Regions from separate parts of the Pantoea allii genome, predicted to be linked through region 3. Evidence: predicted binding sites of a transcription regulator. Region 3 holds the regulator's gene; each other region holds the start of a gene.
The links. The regulator LexA, encoded in region 3, represses DNA repair genes until DNA is damaged. The targets are predictions, from matches to a motif close to TNCTGTATGTACATACAGNA.

Region 1 (5,134 bases), 1.3 Mb from region 3:
GTCACCTGGAACTCAGTGCTGCGCAGGCCGCGGTCGATAAGCTGTTGGTGATGGAAAATAATCCGGTAGAAATTAACGACTGGATCAACCAGCATATTCATCCCGATCTGGACAACCGACTTAAGCAAACTATCCGTGCCCGGCGAAAGCGCCATTTCAATGCTGAGCATCAGCACACACGTAAAAAATCAATCGATCTGGAATATCTGGTCTGGCAACGGCTGGCGGGATTAGCGCAGCGCCGTAACAGTACGCTGTCCGAAACCATCGTGCAGCTCATCGAAGATGCCGAACGCAAAGAGAAGTACGCCAGCCAAATGTCGACGCTGAAGCAGGATCTGCAGGCGATATTAGGCAACTCGGGTTCTGAAAAAGAGTAGTGGGCGTACCATCTGGACAGCCGCTTCAGAGCAAAAACCCCATGAGCCATCTCATATTCAGGACAAAAAAAACCCCGCATTAGCGGGGTTTTTTATCACGTATAACTTAAGCCTGTGGCTGAGTTACAACGTCTTTGATGCCTTTAACATCGATTTCTACACGACGGTCTGGCGCCAGGCAGTCGATCAGGGCCTTACGACCTTTCACGCTGTCACAGGTGTTGCCAGTAACTGGGTTAGATTCACCCATGCCGCGAGCAGAGATCTTGTTAGTAGGGATACCTTTAGATACCAGGTAATCTACTACTGACTGAGCACGTTTCTCAGACAGTTTCTGGTTGTACTGCTCTGAACCGATGCGATCGGTAAAGCCCAGAACAACTACTGAACCGTCTTTAGGATCCATTGAGCTCAGCTGGCTGTACAGCTGATCCAGAGCCTGCTGACCTTCTGGCTTCAGAGTCGACTTGTTGAACGTGAACAGGACGTCTGATTTCAGAGTGAAGCGCTTGGTCTGAACCACTGGCGCTGGAGCTGGTGCTGGAGCCGGAGCTGGTGCAGCAACATCATCCTGACCGAAGCGGTAAGAAACACCCAGGCTCAGCATGCCGTTGTCTGGACGAGCACCAACGGTCTGTGCATCACCGATGTTGTTAACCCACTGGTAATCCAGACGGGTTGCCCAGTTTTTGGTCAGCGCATATTCAACACCAACAGCTGCCAGTGGAGAAACACCGGTGTCGTGGTCGCTGATGCGAGTGCCAGTAGCTACGTTCTGCTGAGTAGAGTCTGCACGCCATACCATGCCACCCAGGCGGGTATAGATGTCCAGATCGTCTGCGATTGGGTAGCTCAGTTTGGCAGCCAGCTGGATGCCCTGTGCTTTAAATGCGCCATTCACCTGGTTGCCTTTATTAGGCATACGACCTAACCAGTCATAACCCAGTTCAAAACCCAGGTATGGGTTAGCCTGGTAACCACCGAACGCACCCGCGCCCAGTTGGCTTTCATGAGTTGGGCCGTCGTTGTTTTGGTAACCGTGACCGTAGTAACCAGTGTCGTGATACTGAGACCAGCCCAGTTTAGCACCGGTGTACCAGGTGTTATCTTTTGGGGCGGCCTGCGCTACGGTAGCGAAGCCAGCCAGTGCCACTGCAATTGCGATAGCTGTCTTTTTCATTTTGCGCCTCGTTATCATCCAAATAGGCAATGAGCATAAAGGTTGCTCTTGGTTTAATCCTTCGCCGGGTCAAAACGCTCGCTTATGACTCTACCGCAAAAAACGGAGGTTATTGAGCACCCTGGCGAGATAAAGTCTACAACGAGATTGGAAACTTACAAGTGTGATGTGAGGCACTTATGTAAAAAAACAGTGTTTTATACATAATTTCTAACAATTTAGCCTGAACTTCTGTGGGGTGCTTACCCCACAAAAAGGGGGCTAAGCCGTTGTCATTACTGGGGGGAGCAGAATCAGTGTCTTAGCCTTTAGTCAGATAAAAAACCTGTTGAGATAAATCTCATTTTTTACTTAATGAAACAAATCAGACTGAATTTTTAGCGAACTTTCTGGTCTTACTGCCGTTTTGGGAGTTTCACCCGACCGCAAAATGAGCCCCAGGGCTTTCCCTTCCGCCGCCGCAAGTTCCAGTTCACGACGTTCATCTTCATCCAGTTCGTAGGGAATCCAGGCCAAAACAACACTGTAATTTCCTGTGCGTAACGCTTTAATCATGGCCTCTACAGCATTGTAACGTTCAGCATCGGCGATATGCATACTTTTCTCAAGTGGCAAACCCGATTCCTGCATCCAGGCCCGGCTCAACTTATGGGCAGGCGTTAACCACAGTTGCCAGCGAGATTGTTGACTCAATTGCTGTAGCAGCGGTAACAACAGCATCTGCATCATGCCAGGCTGTTCGCTGTAACGTAATTCAGTGATCCAGCCTCCGTGCGTTGCCGGAACAGAGGACAAGGCGTAACGGTGAGCAGAGCATACATTACTGGTATGTTGGGTGCGCATAAATTAATCACTCAGCAGTTGACTGTATGGATATACAGTAATGACATCCTGGATAAAGATCAACCTGAATTTCTGAAAATGCCTCGCAAAATTTGCACAAGGTTGTGTTTAAACGGATTTATTCATTGAACCTGTTACTGAATTTACTTATCTTCTAACCGTCTGAATAGTAACGTTTTTAACAGGTTTTTGTTACAAGGAGGTGATGATATGAAGAAACAGCAGCGGGTCATCCTGCGCTCAATACAGCAGTTGGCCCCGTTGGGTCATGTTCAATCCCGTACCCAGTTTGGTGGCTATGCCCTGGCGGTTGAACGGGTCGTTTTTGCACTGATAAAGGAAGATCAGCTCTATTTACGCGCCAGTGAAGAATTACGGGAATATGTGGCAGAACAGCCGCTGGAACCGCTTACGTTTCGCAAACGCGGGATAGCGGTCAGCCTGAATTATTATAAGGTCGATGACAACCTGTGGGCTCACCCAGAGCATCTGGTCGCGCTGTCTGCCGCTTCACTGGAAACCGCCCGGCGTGAACAAGATGACCGCCAGGGCAAGGTGCGTTTAAAAGACCTGCCGAATGTCAGTCTGCGACTGGAAATGATGCTGCATGAGATAGGTATCTGTACCGTAAAACACTTGCATGAAGCAGGGGCCAAACAGTGTTGGTTAAAACTGAGACGCAACAACCATCATCTTGGCCTCAAAACGCTGTTAGCGCTTGAAGGGGCGATTTCCGGTCATCATCAGGCGGCGCTGCCGCAAACCATTAAAACCGAGTTAGGCGAGTGGTATCAGGCCGCACTGATGATGTCGGAGGGGAAAGAAAAAGGCCGTTAGCGTTTGCCCAGTGTGCGTCGAAGGCGTGCAATGTCGGGCATCAGCGCGACCAGTAAACCCAGTTGCTGTAGCACCAGCGGCGCACGTGGGTCCGGCTCGGTAGTGAGCTGCGCGATGCGCTGCACCAGTTCAATACGCATTTTCTCTGCCCGGCTGTCACTGACCACATCCGTCTGCAGCACATCCTCGACATAACATACCGTATCGTCGAGCAGCGCCAGCAGGGCAGGCTGCGTCACTTTGTCTCGGTGCGCGCCCAGCGCAGAGATATAGCTCAGGAAGGAGTGATTCAGGCACAGTAACTGAAACGCCGACTCCCGAAGTTTAAGGCTGGTGCGGGTCTCACTGCTCATATTGGATACTACCGATGCCAGCTCGGCATCAGCGTTGTGCGCGTCACGACGGGCAATACGATAAGCAAGACGATTGTCTTTACCCTGATGATATTGCTCCATAATGGCATCAAGATAGCGACAGTTAGCATTCAACGTTCGGGTGGCGACGGCCGGAAGTTGGCGGAAGCGCCAGTCAGGCCAGATAAAGGTGACCGCCAGCCAGGCCAGCGCGCAGCCCAGCAGCGTATCAACGACCCGGGGTAATGCCACTTCAAAACCCTCACCCAGCAGGTTAAAACAAAGCAGAACCAGCAGGGTAATAAACAGGGTTGCCTGGGCGTATTGTACCTGGCGAAACGCAAAGAACAGGACACCGGTCACGACAATCAAAAACAGCTGGCCTTCCACAGAGGGCACCAGCCACAGTAAAGGCAAGCCAATAGCAATGCCTGCCAGCGTTCCCCCGATGCGCAGTGCCAGTCTGCGCTGGGTCGCACTGTAGTTGGGCTGGCAAACAAACAGGCTGGTCAACAGGATCCAGTAGCCGCGCTCCAGACCGGTAATCTGAATAAATCCATATCCGACGCACATCACCACTGACATCCTGACAGCATGACGAAACAGCGCAGAGGCGGGCGTCAGGTGGCGGCTCAGGCGCAGCTTAATGTCGCTCCAGCCACTGAGCTCCTCGCGCGACAGCATATTGTCGCTGTGCTGCGGATCGTCCGCCAGTGCCTGCTCAGACTCAATAGAGGCCAGTTGCGCATCAATCGCTTGCAGGTTACGTAATAACCAAAACAGCGCGCCGGTATGGGCTGCATCCGGATGGCTCTGTTCAAGACGTTGAATAGCGTTGTGTAAACGCTCAAAAACGCGCTCAAAACGACTGTCATGTTCCCAACGTTCACGCAGTAAAAGCGCGCGGGCCAGTTGTCGGCATGCCTGAGCCTGCATGTTAAGCAAGCGCTGAAAGCGAAACAGAATTTCGTTATAACGCCAGTTGCCGCGCAGTAAATGGTACTGAAGATGAGACGAGCTGGCGCGTTCGTGGATGTCCTGGGCGACAAAATAGTAGTGCAGGCTCCGTCGGGTGCCACGCGAACCCCTGTCGCCACGTAAACGGCTCTGCAAGGTTGTTTTGGTCAGATTGAGCTGGGCGACAAGCTGGCTGTTCACCATGGCCGCCTCAACAAAAGTCGCATCGTCCTGGTCATCGGCATCAGGATCAAACAGGTTGGCTTTGGCATCAAGATAGTGCGCTAACTGAGAAAAACTGGCTGCCAGTTGTTCCTGAACCGGGCGAACGGGAAACATCATGTGGCCCAACAGCGTCAGCAGGTTATACCAGAGCGCGCCGACCAGCAGCAGCATGGGCTGCAGATACCACTGTGAAAAAAGTCCGATGCCCAGCATGGTGTAAACGGCAATCAACAATGCGCCGAAAGCAATGGTGGCATAGCGCTGCCCCAGCGCGCCCAGCAGAATGAAACCCCAGGTGGAGATGGCCAGGCCGACAATAAAGGCCAGCGGGTGAGGGAATAACAGCTCTACTGAAACCG
Region 2 (5,134 bases), 1.1 Mb from region 3:
CTCGGTTAAAATTACCGGACTGTCTATGGGTGGAAAAGCAATTTTATGAATATGGACCTGGCTAAGCAGCTCGCCTTTTAAATCCAGCCCTTCTGCAAACGACTGCAGGCCGATCAAAATGCTGGTATCGCCCTGTTCTACCCGTTTACGGTGCAGCGCGATCAGGCGGCTGCGCGGCTGATCGCCCTGTACCAGCATCGTCAGACGGAATTCCGGTAGCGCCTCGACAAACTGCTGCATGGCGCGTCCGCTGGCAAACAGTACCAGCACTCCTTTATGCTTTTCAGCCTGCATTTGCTGGCGAAAAAAAGCCGCCATTTCCGCGATATGTTCCGCTTCATTTGCCATCAGAGGTTCGTAGCGCATCTGCGGGATCACCAGCTTGCCTTGATCGACATGGCTAAACGGCGACTCCAGCGCCACAAAACGGTCGCCCGCCTTTTCATTTAGCCCGGACATCTCCTGCAGACGGCTAAAGCTGTTTAATGAGCGCAGCGTGGCGGAGGTCACGACGACGTGGGGGATTTTACGCCACAGCATTTTTTCCAACTGATCGCAGACGCGAATCCCCGCGCAGTGGAACAACAGATGTGCCTGACCGTCACGCAGTTCCCGGGTAATCCATTTTGAAACTGGCGCACCAGAGGCTTTTTCCATGGCGGCCAGCCGCCACAGTTTGCTGATGGACTCAAACCAGCCAAAGTGGCGATTAAGCTGTAATAAATTGCGGTGTAAACGCACCAGATCGACGCTCCCGGTTTGTTCACTCAGGGCGTTAATCAGCCCTTCACTCAGCCCGCGTAGCCCGTCGCTCAGCTTGAACAGCCGCGCACACAGCGCCAGCAGCTCGTCAGGTAATGCGCCCAGGACAAAGCGAAATTCGCCCGGTTGATTGTGCGGCGGGAGTAACGGGTTTAACGCCTCACCGATGGTGGCTAACAGTTCGCGGAGTTCATCGCAATGGGCTTTAAGACGTTCGGGGTTGGCCAGCGGTGGCGGCGATTTGGGCCGCATCTGGCTCATTATCGCCTCCACCAGCTTCACAAACAGATCAAGCTGCAGGCTGGTCCAGCCCGGCGTGATATCTGCGCTCATCTCCAGCGCATCACGCGCCACTTCCGGCAGATGGTGCCCTTCATCCAGGACCAGCATCAGGTTTTTGGCCGGAGGCAGCACCGACTCGTTTTCCATGGCCGCCATCACCAGCGCGTGGTTGGCGACCACCACATCGACCTGTTCGATTTCCCGACGCGCAATGAAGAACGGGCATTCGCGGTACCAGCGGCAGTGCACGCCAAGACAGCTGGCTTTGTCAGTGGACAGACGTTGCCACAGGCTGTCACTGACGTTTTCCTCGCTGTGATCGCGCAGGCCGTCCCACTGGTAGCGGTCCAGTGACTTTTGCAGCCGTCCGCACTGGATCTGTTCTTCTTTGGTGCTGCTGATCGCCTCATCATCCAGGTAGAAAAGCAGGTCGGCCTGCTGATTATCGTCTGCCACCAGCGCAGCCAGATTGCGCGGGCAGACATAGCGCCCGCGCCCAAAGGCCGCAGTAAAGGTTAAATCCGGAATGATTTTCTTGAGCAGCGGCAGATCTTTGCTGAAGATTTGATCCTGCAACGCCACGTTTGCCGTGCTGATCACCAGCCGCTTCTCTTCTGCACGGCTGACGGCGATGCCGGGAATAAGATACGAAAGGGTTTTGCCCACGCCCGTTGGCGCTTCTACTGCCAGATGGCGGCCGTCATCACCCGACAGGCATTTCGCGACCTCCGCGATCATCTGCCGCTGGGCCGGGCGAGGAATAAAGTCTGGCACCTGTTGCTGCAGCGCTTTATACCACTGTGCTATCTGGCTTTTTAATGCTGCTGTCAGGGCCATGTTAAGATTACCGCTTTACTAAATGGCCTGTATTTTTACACAGTATCGCAGTGCCGTCAGCTTTCAGGTCTGTTTTTTCGTGCTGGCTTCCGAAACGGCCGCGCATGTTGTTGGCTAAATGCCTGGTTGCACACCGCCGGTGAGCGTTGCCCAGGGCTTCAGACTGCATGAGGCTGACGCACCCGTTCCGCGCGCAGGCTTTTATTGCAGCAGCTTAAACATCACCGTTGTCGCGTCCAGTTCGCCATGAATGGACTGTGCATAGGATGGAATCGACCCCGCGACCTGCCAGTGCAGGGCACGATAAAGATCGCTGGCGACATCGCCCGTTCGCGTATCCAGTACCAGTAAATTTTTCCCCTGCTGGCGTGCCCGTTGTTCGGCCTGCTGCATTAGCCTGCGCGCAATCCCCTGCCGTCGCGCCTGTGGGTGCACCAGCAGCTTGCTGACTTCGGCCCGATGGTCCCCATTGGGCATGGCGCTGTAGTTGAGCATAACGGTCGCCACGACGCGGTCATGCTGGCGGGCGACCAGCAGTTCACTTTGGCCTTTTTCCAGCCCATCAAGCTGTCTCTGCCAGAAAAGCTGCATGACCGCAGTGTCGTCAGGATCGATAAAACCCACGCTGGCCCCGTCGGCGACACAGGCCTGTAAAACCTGCACCAGTTCGGGTAAGACCTGCAGTGCCTCACCGGCACTGAGTTGCTGATATGTCATCATGATTTACACACCACCAGTAAGTAGCGAGCGCCTTCGGTAAGATGCGCCTGAAAAGCAGACGCGCCGGTCAGATGGAAGCGCAGGCTGTCGCCCGGCCCCAGTAACCAGCTCTGGGCACCCATCGTTATGGTCAGTTGCCCCTGGCGCATCCAGATATGTTGCTCCATGCCCTGCAGCGGTGGGGCATCATATTCGATGCGCGCGCCGGGCCGCAGCGTGCCTTCTATAAGTTCACAGCGAAAATTATGGGCGGGCGGTGAAACGTTGCGGCGGCTAAACCCTGTCGCTTCATCGTTCCATACCGGCTGATGTTCACGGGGGATCAGCAGATCGCTGCCCTCTTCGACTTCGCTCAGCAGGCGCGACATCGTCAGGCTATAAGCAACACACAACCGGTTAAGCAGTGCGGCCGTTGGGCTGGTTTCCCCGCGCTCGATACGCGATAATGTTGGCCGGCTAATACCCGTGGCGGTAGAGAGTTCATCCAGGGACCAGCCCCGTTTGAGACGCAATTCTGCCAGGCGAGCCGCTAACCGCTGTTCCGTATTATCAAAAGACATTCTTATCTCACTTATGAAAATAAAATCTCATAATTGAGATAGAACAACATTTAAGCGCAGCCGTCAAGTTGTACACCTAAAAATTGGTTGTACAACTTAACAGGCTTCGTTATGGTGGTCTCACTCAGGTCAGTGAAAGAGGTAAATATGACCGTATACAGTATCGGCGATGTCGCCGAACGCTGTGGCATAAACCCGGTTACCTTACGCGCCTGGCAACGACGTTATGGGCTCTTGAAGCCACAACGCACCGAAGGCGGTCATCGACAGTTCGATGAAGAAGATGTTCAGCGTATTCAGGAAATTATGCGCTGGATTGAAAGTGGAGTACCAGTGGGCAAAGTCAAAGCGCTACTGGAAGGTGGAGATGTTGACGCCCATGATGGCTGGACGGCCATGCAGGACGAACTCATCAGCATACTGCGCCATGTAAGGCCGGCTAAGCTACGCAATAAAATCGCCTTAATTGGTCGTGAATATGCGGTCGATGCCCTAATCGATCATGTTTTTATGCCCATAAGGCAGAAGCTCAGTCTTGATCAAAATACTGCACGCACCATGTGCAGCCTGCTGGATGGCATTTTGATCGACTATGTGGCGTTTTGTCTGGCTTGCAATCGTAAAAAAGCCGGTCAGGAAGCGCTGATTATTGGCTGGGGCATTGAAGATCGTACGCGCATCTGGCTGGAAGGCTGGCGTTTATCCCAGCATGGCTGGCGCATTGATGTGCTCGCAGAACCCCTCGACGTTCCCCGTCCGGAGCTGTTCCCGGGGCTGAATATGTTTGTTTTTACGGGTAAAAGACTGACGCGCCGCCAGCAGGAACAGTTGGCACACTGGCAGGAACAGGGATTCTCTGTGCGTTTGCACGACGTACACTGAGACAAAAACGCACGCTCGGCACTATGACGGCTGCCTTGCGCGCGCTATCATCCCCGCCTCGACGTCATCACCCTCAGGTTATTTATGAACTGGAAAAAAACCTTTTTTGCCACGCTGTTCGCCATTATGGCTATCGGCGGCACCAGTGGACTTATGCTGGTTGGCTATTCACTTATCGTTCATTCACGCTAAAACGGCGCTGGAGCCGCTCAAAAAGCCGATCGCTAACGATGGCCAGCAGCGCCACCAGCAACGCTCCCTGAATCACGTAGGCCGTATTAAAACCACTTAAACCGATGATGATGGGCGAGCCCAGGCTTTTTGCCCCGACCGTGGAGGCAATCGCGGCCGTGCCAATATTGATAATGACGGCGTTGCGTATACCCGCAATAATCACCGGCGCCGCCAGCGCAAGTTCCACCTGCCACAAACGCTGCCAACTGCTCATGCCCACACCGACCGCGATCTCACGGCTGCTGGCTGGGACACCATCAAGCCCCGCTAAGGTTCCCTGCAAAATCGGCAGTAACCCATAAAGCAGTAATGCCACAATAGCAGGCCATGCGCCAAACCCCATGACGGGCACGGCAATCGCCAGCACCGCGACCGGCGGGATCGTCTGTCCGGCAGCGGCAAGGGTTTCCAGCAGCGGCCGGAAAGCCCGCCCCGCGTGGCGAGTCACCAGTACGCCACTTCCCACGCCGAGCATAATGGCCATCAGGCTGGCGGTCACCACAAGAAACAGGTGCGCCAGGGTGAGCTGCCAGAAGCTGTCCTGCTGATAGAGCGGACGGGCAAGATCGGGAAACCAGGCAGCAAACAGCGGACCGCTGTAAGGCATTGCCGCCAGCAGTCCCAGATAGAGCAGCACCAGCCACAGCAGAGGATTGGCTAACCGTCGCATCACTGGCCCTCTGAGTGATGAAGCAGGTCGCTAAAGTAGAGAACGCCCAAGGGTTGCTGATGCGCATCCACCACCGGCAGTTTATCCGTGCCGCGGCTGATAAATTGCGATAGCGCCTCACGTAGCGTCAGTTCAGCGGTGACCGGCTCGGCCTCCAGCCATTCCCCACGGCGCACCGCACTTCCCA
Region 3 (5,134 bases):
GCGGTGTTAAACGACAGCAGACCTGCCTCAACGGTAATCAGCCCCTGACGCGTCAGTTCCTGACATAAGTTAGTCAGTAACTGCGGCAGTTGATCATGGCTCCAGCGCAGGAACAGCTCGCTCTTCAGCATGGGATAGATCAGGCTGACCTGACGCAGCAGTTCGGCTTCGCTCAGGTTGCGATGCTGCTGCACAATCGCCGCAATCAGCGACGGCATGACCAGCATATGATGAATGTTATTACGGTAGTAGGTCATCAGTACCGCCTGCTCGCGCGGCAGAATAATGATGTCACCAATACTGTCTTTTTCACTCTCGAATTTGTTCATGCTGAGCGCATGATCCAGCAGGGCTTCGGCAGACATGTCGGGCAAGGTGGCATCCGGCGAGTAGGGCACGTTGCGCAGTAACTGGGTATAGCACTCCAGTTGCTCAACCAACTGCTCGCGGGTCAAAGAGCGCTGACGCGAAGCAAGCAGAGCGGTAACGCACAGGTTCATGGCATTCGCCGCGCCGGCTTCGTTAATACGCACCATGATGGTGGCCGCGATATCGTTCGCCGCCGGGGTCAACCAGCCGGGACGCTGTGCTTCAATGGGATCGATAGCATCGCGCCATTCAGGAACGTGCTTATTCAAATAATTTATCAGCGGTAGCGGCTCGCCAAAGTTCACGTAACCCTGACCGAGATTGCGCAGCTTACGTAAGCCGCGCACCATCTGCATGAAGCCTTCTTTCTCTTTCGTGGCACCGCGAAGCTCTTTCGCATAGGTGCCCACTTCCATGACATGTTCGTAACCGATGTATATAGGCACTAACGTGATAGGGCGCGTGCCGCCGCGTAGCATGGCCTGCAGCGTCATGGACAGCGTGCCGGTTTTCGGATCTAACAGCCGGCCGGTACGTGAACGGCCCCCTTCCACGAAGTACTCCACGGAATAGCCACGGGTAAAGAGTTCACCCAGGTATTCACGGAAGACGGTGGCATAGAGCTTGTTGCCTTTAAAGGTCCGGCGAATAAAGAAGGCACCCAGACGGCGGAAAATCGGCCCGGCAGGCCAGAAGTTCAGGTTAATACCGGCGGCGATGTGCGGCGGGACCAGCCCCTGGTGATACAGCACGTAAGACAGCAACAGGTAATCCATATGGCTGCGGTGGCAGGGCACATAAACAATTTCATGACCGTCCTGAGCCAGCTGGCGAACGCGCTCACCGCCGTTGACGTTGATGCCCTGATAAAGTCGACTCCAGAGCCAACCCATCACGCGATCCGTGACGCGAATCGCTTCGTAGGAGAAGTTGGCGGCAATCTCCTCCATCATTTCAACGGCGTTTTGCTGGGCTTTTTCATGCGAAACCTTCTTGCTGCGGGCTTCGTCTTCTACCGCTTTTTCTATCGCTTTCGATTGCAGCAGGCGATTGAACAAATCCTGACGCGCGGGCAGGCGCGGACCGACCGCTGCCAGACGCTGACGGGCAAAGTGGATACGAGCGACCCGGGCCAGTTTTTGCGCAATTGATTTATCCGTACCGTGTTCAGTCGCCATACGACGCAGGGAAACGGTTGGCGAGAAGCGCACAAAACTGTCGCGACCATGCCAGAGCACAGCAAAGAATTTTTGTACCCCATTTAACAAACGTAAATGAGGCGGATTATCTTCTCCCTGCACTTCCCGGCCGGGTGCGCGGCCGAACATGACGGAAACCGGTAACATCTGGATATCAAGCTCAGGGTTACTGCGGTGCAGATCGAGATACTCGTGGAAGATTTTTACCGACTCGACGCTGGGCACGAAATAGGGAAACACGCGTGGGCCATCGTGGATAAAGACATGACGCGGCAGCAAGGCCCCGTCAATCTCCAGCGGCGAAAGCGGATCGGGCAGCTCGTGCCTGATGCACTGCGCGCGCAAAGTCAGGAGATCGGCCTTTGAATCATAAGGCAGGACATACATAATAGGCCGGGTTGGGTCCAGCCCATGTTCGGATACGGGATCGGCCGGAATGGCCTTACTCTTTACCAGAAACGACAGGGGTAAATTCAGTAATTTATAAAAAAGTATACGCCAACCTGACATAGACAACATGAAGCCTCTTGTTAGCAAAGCGGCGCAAGCTTATCAGAAAGCGCAGCAAAAATCTGTGACAGCGACAATTGTGCGCTGCCCAATATTGACGTCAATCCTTTGAAAAGAGTTCCTTTATTATGACAAATAATGTCACCGGCCTTAACCGAATTGTGAAAGCTGCGGGCTATTCATGGCAAGGTCTTCGTGCTGCCTGGCAGCATGAAGCTGCTTTCCGTCAGGAAGCGGTTACCGCACTGGTAGCGATTATCCTGGCCTGCTGGCTGGATGTCGATAGCGTTTCGCGCATCCTGATGATTGGCTCTGTCGTACTGGTGATTATTGTTGAAGTCCTGAACAGTGCCATAGAAGCGGTGGTAGACCGCACCGGTCAGGAGCGGCATCCTCTTGCTGGACGAGCAAAAGACATGGGCTCCGCCGCCGTTTTCATCGCAATATTACTGGCCCTTTTTGTCTGGGGAACGCTGCTTTGGTCGCATTTGCGATAAGCGTTCCATCTCGCGTCAAATAACTGATTTTGGCCTGAGTTTTGGTTTCCATTTCACCAATACCTGTATATACTCACAGCGACTGTATAAACAACCAGGGGGCGGGATGAAAGCATTAACCAGCAGGCAGCAACAGGTCTACGACTTGATTCGCGACCACATTAATCAAACAGGCATGCCGCCAACGCGTGCAGAAATCGCCGCGCAGCTTGGTTTTCGTTCGCCAAATGCAGCCGAAGAACACCTGAAAGCACTGGCGCGTAAAGGCGTGATTGAAATCGTCTCTGGTGCGTCCCGCGGTATCCGTTTGTTAATGGAAGAAGAGCCATCAGACGGCCTGCCGTTGATTGGTCGCGTCGCCGCCGGTGAGCCATTACTGGCCCAGGAACACATTGAAACGCATTACAAAGTAGATCCTGACATGTTCAAGCCTGCAGCGGATTTCCTGTTGCGCGTGAGCGGAATGTCGATGAAAGATATCGGCATTATGGATGGTGATTTGCTGGCGGTTCACAAAACGCAGGAAGTGCGTAATGGTCAGGTTGTGGTTGCGCGTATTGATGATGAAGTCACGGTAAAACGCTGGAAGAAACAGGGTTCTGTGGTGCATCTCTTACCTGAAAACAACGATTTCGAGCCTATCATTGTTGACACACGTGCCCAGTCTCTCACCGTTGAAGGTCTGGCTGTCGGCATTGTCCGTAACGGTGAGTGGTTGTAAAACCCGTTAAGGTTATTGGCATGCGTCAATCTTAACGTTCTCCAGTCTGCCCTTACTTTGCCGCTGTGGGTTTATCTCTGGCCCCGGCGGTTTATCGCACGGATTCAAGAATGCGCTTTCTGACAGCTACCGATAAAAACCTGTGGCGGTTAGCGCTGCCCATGATCCTGTCAAATATCACGGTTCCTCTGCTCGGTCTGGTCGACACGGCCGTGATCGGCCATCTTGACAGCCCGGTTTATCTGGGTGGTGTGGCTGTCGGTACGACCATCACCAGCTTCATCTTCATGTTGCTGCTTTTTCTGCGTATGAGTACCACGGGCTTAACGGCTCAGGCATTGGGTGCGGGTGATAAGACCGCTCTGGCGCGAGCGCTGACTCAGCCACTGCTCATCGCGCTGGTCGCGGGCCTCTTATTTATCTTCCTTCGCTATCCCGTTACGACGTTAGCCACCCGCTTTATTGGTGGGGACCCCGCGGTATTGGAGCAGGCAGCCCTGTTTATCCATATTCGCTGGCTCAGTGCGCCCGCAACGCTGGCTAATTTAGTCATCCTGGGCTGGCTGCTGGGCGTTCAGTATGCCAGGGCACCGGTCATCTTGCTGGTGGTAGGTAACGTCATTAATATCCTGTTGGATCTCTGGCTCGTGCTGGGTTTGCACTGGGGCGTGGCGGGTGCCGCTAGCGCCACCGCGCTGGCAGAATACGCAACGTTACTGGTCGGTGCGGTGATGGTGTGGCGCGTACTAACGCTGCGGGGTATCACCTTGGAGATGCTCACTCACAGCTGGCGCGGCGACATCCACCGCCTTCTTCGCCTTAATCGCGATATTTTACTGCGCACCTTGCTGTTGCAGCTCTGCTTTGCCTCTCTTACCGTGCTCGGCGCCCGCATTGGCCCTGACGTCGTCGCGGTCAATGCCATCCTGTTAATGTTCATTACGTTCACCGCCTACGCGCTGGATGGGTTTGCCTACGCCGTAGAAGCCTTTGCCGGTGAAGCGCACGGGGCAAAAAACGGCACCCGGCTGCAGCAGGTATGGCTATCTGCCTGTCGTCAGGCGCTGGTGGTGGCGCTGTTTTTCTCACTCGTCTATGCCCTGTTTGGCTATCAGATAGTGGCATTCCTCACCTCTATCCATGCGCTGCAACAGGCCGCTGACCGCTTTTTGATCTGGCAGATTGTCATGCCGCTAATCGGCGTCTGGTGCTATCTGTTGGATGGCATGTTTATTGGTGCGACAAAGGGAAGAGAAATGCGTAACAGCATGGCGGTGGCTGCCTTGGGCTATTTCCTGACGCTCGCTACGGTGCCCCTGCTCGGCAACCATGGTTTGTGGCTGGCGATAGCGGTCTTCCTTGCCCTGCGTGGCTTATCCTTGTGGCTGGTCTGGCGTAAACACTGGCGCAATGGCACCTGGTTCACTGCCTGATCGCTGAACCGGAATTATGACGCAGGATACATATTATTTTCATTTTTTCCGGCAAACCTGAAATTACCTACTACAATTAACTTTGAATGGCGCTGTTAAGTAGCGCTTTATATCGTGATTTTGTTTAACTGCAAAATAAAACGAAACCGAAGGATGACGTGGAGGTCTGCAATGAATAAAGACGAAGCGAGTGGTAACTGGAAACAGTTCAAAGGAAAGATGAAAGAGAAATGGGGCAAGCTGACCGACGATGATATGCAAGTCATTGAAGGTAAACGCGATCAGCTGGTCGGAAAAATTCAGGAACGTTACGGCTACGCGAAAGAAGAAGCGGAGAAAGAAGTAACGGCCTGGGAAGGTTCCAACAAAGATTACCGCTGGTAATCACGCTTTCAGGGACGCTCC

Region 1: sulA (SOS-induced cell division inhibitor SulA) is a predicted target of LexA. The motif match lies at 2,424-2,443, and genes of this name have one in related genera.
Region 2: dinG (ATP-dependent DNA helicase DinG) is a predicted target of LexA. The motif match lies at 1,907-1,926, and genes of this name have one in related genera.

The regions. Positions count from the first base shown of each region.
Region 1 covers NZ_CP125958.1:3,063,352-3,068,485, reverse strand. Annotated here, with positions in the region: gene matP (macrodomain Ter protein MatP) at 1-380, shown strand, start outside; gene ompA (porin OmpA) at 487-1,560, opposite strand; gene sulA (SOS-induced cell division inhibitor SulA) at 1,912-2,403, opposite strand; gene QNH99_RS14555 (TfoX/Sxy family DNA transformation protein) at 2,614-3,240, shown strand; gene yccS (YccS family putative transporter) at 3,237-5,134, opposite strand, start outside.
Region 2 covers NZ_CP125958.1:3,222,538-3,227,671, forward strand. Annotated here, with positions in the region: gene dinG (ATP-dependent DNA helicase DinG) at 1-1,881, opposite strand, end outside; gene QNH99_RS15255 (GNAT family N-acetyltransferase) at 2,083-2,601, opposite strand; gene QNH99_RS15260 (helix-turn-helix domain-containing protein) at 2,598-3,161, opposite strand; gene QNH99_RS15265 (MerR family transcriptional regulator) at 3,309-4,043, shown strand; gene QNH99_RS15270 (ABC transporter permease) at 4,216-4,947, opposite strand; gene QNH99_RS15275 (ABC transporter ATP-binding protein) at 4,947-5,134, opposite strand, start outside.
Region 3 covers NZ_CP125958.1:4,349,001-4,354,134, reverse strand. Annotated here, with positions in the region: gene plsB (glycerol-3-phosphate 1-O-acyltransferase PlsB) at 1-2,078, opposite strand, end outside; gene QNH99_RS20410 (diacylglycerol kinase) at 2,207-2,575, shown strand; gene lexA (transcriptional repressor LexA) at 2,682-3,296, shown strand; gene dinF (MATE family efflux transporter DinF) at 3,407-4,729, shown strand; gene QNH99_RS20395 (CsbD family protein) at 4,901-5,113, shown strand.